Linked DNA regions of Robiginitalea biformata HTCC2501. The main gene of each other region encodes a partner of the protein of the gene in region 2 in a complex. Links are inferred from orthologs where the notes say so. Each region holds a gene or a part of one and is shown on either strand. Other genes may lie near its edges.

Region 1 (3,368 bases), 670 kb from region 2 along the record:
GCATCCAGGTTTTCCTGGAACAAAACGGGGCGTATGAATATTCCCTGGATCCCGTGTCGGGGTTCCAGTCGTCCCCGATCTTCAGCGGGCTGCCCCTGCAGGGATATACCGTCTATGTTCGGGATGCCTTTGGGTGCGGGCAGGTGCAGCAGGAGGTTGCCCGGAGCCTGAGCGCTGCCGATTTTCCGCCCTTTTTCACCCCGAACAACGACGGGGCCAACGACCTCTGGCGGTTTGACCCGCCGCAGGACCTCTCGGACGCCTATGTGGAAACTATCCGGATATTCGATCGATATGGGAATTTCCTGATCGAACTCGACCCGGAATCCCGGGGTTGGGATGGCAATGTCAACGGCAAACCCGTGCCCGCCTCCGTGTACTGGTTTGTAGCCGTTTCGCTCCGGCAGGAGGTGATCCGGGGCTATTTTGCCCTGAAACGATAGGGATGCCCACCGCAATTTCCATCCCTGCCCGAAAGATCCGCACCCCGCGGCAAGATTCTGCTTCCGGGCGAGGAAGCCTCCCGGGGCTTTTGTATTTTTAAGGCATGAAATTCAAGGTAGTTTCGGAATTCCAGCCGACAGGGGACCAGCCGGCCGCCATCGCCCAGCTCAGCGGGGGGATTCGCGAGGGGGATCGATACCAGACCCTGCTGGGGGTTACCGGGTCCGGCAAAACATTTACCGTTGCCAACGTCGTGGAACAGGTACAACGACCTACCCTTGTGCTGGCGCATAACAAGACCCTCGCGGCCCAGTTGTATTCCGAGTTCAAGATGTTTTTCCCGGAAAATGCCGTGGAGTATTTTGTGTCCTACTACGACTATTACCAACCCGAGGCCTACATCCCCACAAGCGGCCTGTACATCGAGAAGGACCTATCCATCAACGAGGATATCGAGAAACTCCGGCTGAGTACCACCTCCTCCCTCCTCTCCGGGCGGCGGGACGTGCTGGTGGTTGCCTCGGTTTCCTGCCTGTACGGTATCGGGAACCCGATTGAGTTCCAGAAGAACGTAATCCATCTTGAACGGGACCAGGTACTGGCCCGCACCCGGTTGATGCACCAGCTGGTCCAGAGCCTGTATTCCCGGACGACAGCGGATTTCCGCAATGGGAACTTCCGGGTTCGGGGCGATGTCCTGGATGTCTTCCCCGGCTATGCGGACCACGCTTTCCGCATCCATTTCTTCGGGGATGAAATCGAGGCCATCGAAGCCTTTGATCCTTATAATAACAAGGTGATCGAAGAATATGAAACCCTGAATATCTACCCGGCCAATATGTTTGTGACTTCCCCGGATGTCCTCCAGGAAGCCATCCACAAAATCCAGGACGACCTGACTGCCCAGGTTGCCTATTTTAAGGAAATCGGCAAGCCCCTGGAGGCAAAACGCCTGGAGGAACGGACAAACTTTGACCTGGAGATGATCCGGGAGTTGGGGTACTGCTCGGGTATTGAAAATTATTCCCGCTACCTGGACGGGCGCGAGCCAGGTACCCGGCCGTTCTGCCTGCTGGATTACTTCCCGGACGACTACCTGATGGTGGTGGACGAAAGCCATGTGACCATCCCCCAGGTACACGCCATGTACGGAGGCGACCGGTCGCGGAAGGAGAACCTGGTGAACTACGGGTTCCGCCTGCCTGCCGCCATGGACAACCGTCCGCTGAAATTCGAGGAATTTGAAGCGCTTCAAAATCAGGTAATCTACGTCAGCGCCACACCGGCCGACTACGAGATGCAGCAGAGCGGCGGGGTGTATGTGGAACAGGTTATCCGCCCTACCGGCTTGCTCGACCCGGTTATTGAGGTTCGGCCAAGCGAAAACCAGATCGACGACCTGGTGGAGGAAATCCAATTGCGGGTACAGCGGGACGAGCGCACCCTGGTCACCACGCTCACCAAACGGATGGCCGAGGAACTGACCAAATACCTGACCCGTATTGACGTTCGCTGCCGGTACATCCACAGCGACGTGGATACCCTGGAGCGGGTGGAAATCATGCAGGACCTCCGCAAGGGGATTTTCGATGTGCTGGTGGGGGTCAATTTACTGCGGGAGGGGCTCGACCTGCCCGAGGTATCCCTGGTGGCCATCATCGATGCGGACAAAGAAGGGTTCCTCAGGAGCAACCGTTCGCTGACCCAGACGGTGGGCCGGGCAGCCCGCCACCTGCAGGGCAAGGCCATTATGTATGCGGATACCGTGACGGACAGCATGCAAAAGACCATAGACGAAACGAATTACCGCCGGCAGAAACAACTCGATTACAACAAGGAACACGGAATCACCCCCAGGGCCCTGAAGAAAAACCTGGACAGCGTGCTGGCCAGAAACTCGGTCTCCACCTTCCACTTCGAGAAAAAGGAACGCGATGCAAGGGAACCGGACCCCGCCTACCTGACCAAGGAGCAAAAAGAGGAACTGATACGCAAAAAACGCAAGGACATGGAACGGGCCGCCAAGGACCTGGACTTTATGCAGGCGGCCAAATTGCGGGACGAAATAAAAGTGCTGCAGGAGAAAGCCTGATTGCAGGAGAAAGCCTGATTGGAGGAGAAAGCCTGATTGGAGGAGAAAGCCCGATTGCGGGAGAAAGAACATTTATTGGCCCACTTTGAATTCCGGGTGATGTGCCACATACCCTGCCGGCCGGGATTTCCACAAAAAAAACGCCCCGAAACCGGGGCGCTTCCCTAACTAACCAACTAAACAAACCAACCATTATGAGGCCCGTTAGGTGGGCCAGCCATAATTCGTTTACTTGCCAATTTCAATAAGCCGCTTTGGCTTCGGCAAGGCTTCTTCTTTCTTAGGGAGTGTAAAACGCAGGATACCGTCTTCGTAGTTGGCTTCGATGGCCTCCTCGTTTACGGATTCCGGCAGGGTAAAGGCCCGTTTGAAATTCGAATACCAGAATTCCCTGCGGGTATATCCCTTTTCGTCTTCCTGTTTCTCCTCTTTGTGCTCCATGGAAATGGTCAGCACGTTGTCGTCGACCTCAATGTTGAAGTCTTCTTTCTTCTGACCCGGGATGGCCAGCTCCAGGGTAAAGTCGGTCTCCCCCTCGCGGATATTCACCGCAGGCAGGTTTTGGTTGTAGCGATCTACCCCGCCGAACCAGTCGGGCATCATCACGTCGTTCCAGAAGCTTGGAAACAATCCGGTGTGTTTACGTACTAGTGTCATGATATGTAATTTTTTGTTGTTTTAAAATTTCACCCTATAGAGAGCAAACTACATACCGATTGGGAAATGCTGTCTTTATGACATATATGTTGGAGTTATCCCTGCCTTATTGGCAGGTGTCGGTGGCGGCTCCGCAGGTTTGTCGGGGTGTGAACGGCACGCCCCCTCAGGGACA
Region 2 (3,386 bases):
GATTTGAACGGCAGGTCGTTCCGCTCCCGTACGGGCAGGGCGTCGATATCGGCACGCAGGGCCACTACTTTGCCTGGCCGGTCTCCCTTGAGGACGCCGACAACCCCCGTGTGGGCCACGCCGGTTTGCACTTCGATTCCGAGTGATTTCAGGTGGGCTGCAATCTTTTCAGCCGTCTTGAACTCCCGGTTCGACAATTCGGGGAATTGGTGGATATCGTGGCGCCAGTCGATTACTTTGGCTTCTATGGCCTGGTATTCGGATTCAAGGTTGGCGTGCTGGGCAAATCCTGCGGTTGCGGCAAGCAGCAGAAAGCATCGGATCAGTTGTTTCATAGGGTCATTTTATTATCGTTTGCAAGAATTAGTGGATGGTACCGGATGGGCTCGGCGCTGCGGCCCGCCGGGTTGAAAGGGCCTAAAGATATTCAAATTGGAAAAAACGACCCCGGATTGTTTATAATTCCCGTTGGAACCGTTTTGAGGTTGCGGTGAATTATGGCTAAATTCACCCCCTCTAAGTTGCTGCCCGGCATGTTTCTCGATGAACTCAATGATGCACAGAAGGCACCCGTCCTCCACAAGGACGGGCCCTTGATGGTAATAGCCGGAGCCGGCTCGGGGAAGACCCGCGTGCTGACCTACCGAATTGCCCACCTGATGAACCAGGGCGTGGACGCCTTCAACATCCTGTCCCTGACCTTTACAAACAAAGCGGCCCGGGAGATGAAGAAGCGGATTGCAGACATCGTGGGTTCCGGGGAAGCCAAAAACCTGTGGATGGGCACCTTTCATTCCGTCTTTGCCCGGCTGCTGCGCTACGACGGCGACAAATTGGGTTACCCGAGCAATTTCACCATCTACGACACCCAGGATTCCCAGCGGCTGATCGCCTCGATCATCAAGGAGATGGGCCTGGACAAGGATGTGTACAAGTACAAGCAAATCCAGCAGCGCATTTCCTCCTATAAAAACAGCCTCATTACCGTAAAGGCCTATTTCCAGAACCCGGAACTCATGGAGGCGGACGCGATGGCCAAACGGCCCAGGCTGGGGGAAATCTACCGGCATTACGTGGACCGTTGCTTTAAGGCAGGGGCCATGGACTTTGACGACCTGCTCCTGCGGACCAACGAACTGCTGAACCGTTTCCCTGAAGTGCTGCACAAATACCAGGAGCGTTTCCGCTACATCCTGGTGGATGAGTACCAGGACACGAACCATTCCCAGTACCTGATCGTTCGGGCGCTTGCAGACCGGTTCCAGAATATCTGCGTGGTTGGGGACGATGCCCAGAGTATCTATTCCTTCCGTGGCGCCAATATCACGAACATCCTGAATTTTCAGCGGGATTACGACGACGTGGCGGTGTATCGCCTGGAACAAAACTACCGTTCCACAAAGAATATTGTCGGGGCGGCCAACAGCGTGATCGCCCGGAATAAAAACCAGCTCGAAAAAGTAGTGTGGACTTCCAATGAGGAAGGGCCTCGCATTAAGTTGCACCGCAGTCCCACCGATGCCGAAGAGGGGCGTTTTGTGGCGTCGTCCATCTTTGAGGAGAAAATGCGGCACCAAATGCCCAACGGACATTTTGCCGTCCTCTACCGGACCAACTCCCAGTCCCGGGCCATCGAGGACGCGCTCCGGAAACGCGATATTCCCTACCGGATCTACGGGGGGCTGTCCTTTTACCAACGAAAGGAAATCAAGGACGTACTGGCCTACCTGCGCCTCATTGTGAACCCCGGGGACGAAGAGGCCCTGAAGCGGGTTGTCAATTTCCCCACGCGGGGCATCGGGCAAACCACCATGGATAAGTTAACCGTGGCGGCCAACGCATCCGGCCGCACCATTTTTGAACACATCGAAAACCTGGAGAGCGAGCCGCTTGGGCTGAACCGGGGGACCCGGGGGAAGCTGTCGGATTTCGCAACGATGATCCGGAGTTTCCAGGTACTCAACCAAAGTGCCGATGCCTTTACGCTTGCCGAACACGTGGCCAAAAAATCCGGGTTGCTGCTGGAGTTCAAAAAGGACGGGACGCCGGAAGGGATAGCCCGCATGGAGAATATCGAAGAGCTCCTCAACGGGATCAAGGACTTTGTGGAAGGGCAGAAGGAAGTGGCCGATGCCAAAGGCGACCTGTCGGAATTTCTGGAGGACGTTGCCCTGGCCACGGACATGGACAAGGATACGGGCGACGAGGACCGCGTGGCCCTGATGACCATCCACCTGGCCAAGGGGCTGGAATTCCCCTACGTGTATATTGTGGGGATGGAGGAAGACCTCTTCCCCTCGGCCATGAGCATGAATACGCGGAGCGAACTCGAAGAGGAGCGACGGCTGTTCTACGTGGCGCTGACCCGGGCAGAAAAACAGGCCTACCTTACCTATACCCAGAACCGCTACCGATGGGGGAAACTCATCGATGCGGAACCCAGCCGGTTTATCGAGGAAATCGAGGAGTCTTATATCGAAAACTTAACTCCGGTAGACAACTACCGCTACCGCCCCCTGATCGATTCGGATATTTTCGGGGACGTGGATAAAAGCCGGCTGCGGCAGAAGAAACCGGTTGCGGGAACCCCTCCGTCCCGGACCGGGCCCAAACCCGAACAGCTCCGGAGGCTCCGGAAACTGAAACCGGATATTGCCTCTCCCAAAGGTTCGGACACGGTCATCGCCGACCTGCAGGAGGGAACCCGCGTGGACCATTCGCGCTTTGGGGCGGGCACCGTATTGAAAGTGGAAGGCGCGGGCAACGACAAGAAGGCCGAAATCCGTTTTGAACGGGGGGATGTCAAAAAGCTGCTGCTCCGTTTTGCCAAACTCCGGGTACTCGATTAAAGCGGGGCCGGCCGTTGGTTCTTACCGGCCAATTGTCGTACCTTATCCCGTGGATAGTGGATTTACGACCGCAGCCTTCCGGTGCAAGCCGGTATAGTATTCACCAAAAGATTTGAGATAATGAACCTGAACCTGAATCGTTTCGCCAGCATCGCACTCCTGGCCTCCCTGTGGATGCTCCCGGGCTGCCAGTCCTCCGGGAATGCGCAGGAACCTGAAGTAAACCAGCCTGCCGACGATACGCCGGATACCGCATCGCTGCCCGATGTGGATGCGCCGGATTACTGGGATGACGCCGAACTGGTCTGGAGCGATGAATTTGACGGGGATGCCCTGGACACCGAAAAATGGCGTTTTGAAACCGGCGCCCATGGCTGGGGAAACAACGAATGGCAGAACTACGTGGAAGACGGGGTTACAGAAGTCAGTGAGGGGACGCTGAAAATCACGGCCCGCAAGGTCGGTTCCGGGGGCAATGCAGGGGACTACGAATCGGCCCGGCTGAACAGCCGGCAGGATTTCACCTTTGGCCGGCTG

Evidence for each region. Proteins that work in one complex are often made in the same cells at the same time.
Region 1: the proteins of RB2501_RS10845 (region 2) and uvrB are in contact, whole or in part, in a crystal structure (PDB 7EGT), measured with the Thermus thermophilus proteins. The link is inferred for Robiginitalea biformata HTCC2501 from one-to-one orthologs. Residues at the interface, in WP_096412145.1 of Thermus thermophilus: His654, Arg656, Phe657, Gln666, Asp668, Glu669, Lys680, Arg681, Leu682, Ser683, Lys685, Tyr686, Ala687; in WP_096411307.1 of Thermus thermophilus: Glu23, Leu25, Arg26, Asp27, Gly28, Glu29, Arg30, Phe31, Arg55, Glu326, Asp327, Phe328, Glu379, Ser382, Gln383, His398, Gly400, Arg401.

What each region holds. Positions count from the first base shown.
Region 1 is NC_013222.1:1,771,443-1,774,810, reverse strand. Bases 63-3,041 are described here. They hold uvrB (excinuclease ABC subunit UvrB), read left to right. Parts: upstream 63-547; coding sequence 548-2,536; downstream 2,537-3,041. Other genes in these bases: RB2501_RS07900 (Hsp20/alpha crystallin family protein), read right to left, coding at 2,765-3,041; RB2501_RS07910 (T9SS type B sorting domain-containing protein), read left to right, coding at 63-443. In the rest of the region: more of RB2501_RS07910, read left to right, coding at 1-62; more of RB2501_RS07900, read right to left, coding at 3,042-3,193. UniProt on the Escherichia coli protein: The UvrABC repair system catalyzes the recognition and processing of DNA lesions. A damage recognition complex composed of 2 UvrA and 2 UvrB subunits scans DNA for abnormalities.
Region 2 is NC_013222.1:2,446,143-2,449,528, forward strand. The notes cover bases 177-3,173. They hold RB2501_RS10845 (ATP-dependent helicase), read left to right. Parts: upstream 177-497; coding sequence 498-2,849; downstream 2,850-3,173. Other genes in these bases: RB2501_RS10840 (amidohydrolase), read right to left, coding at 177-335; RB2501_RS10850 (glycoside hydrolase family 16 protein), read left to right, coding at 2,970-3,173. Also shown: more of RB2501_RS10840, read right to left, coding at 1-176; more of RB2501_RS10850, read left to right, coding at 3,174-3,386. UniProt on the Escherichia coli protein: A helicase with DNA-dependent ATPase activity. Unwinds DNA duplexes with 3'-5' polarity. Translocates on single-stranded DNA with 3'-5' polarity. Initiates unwinding more efficiently from a nicked substrate than double-stranded DNA.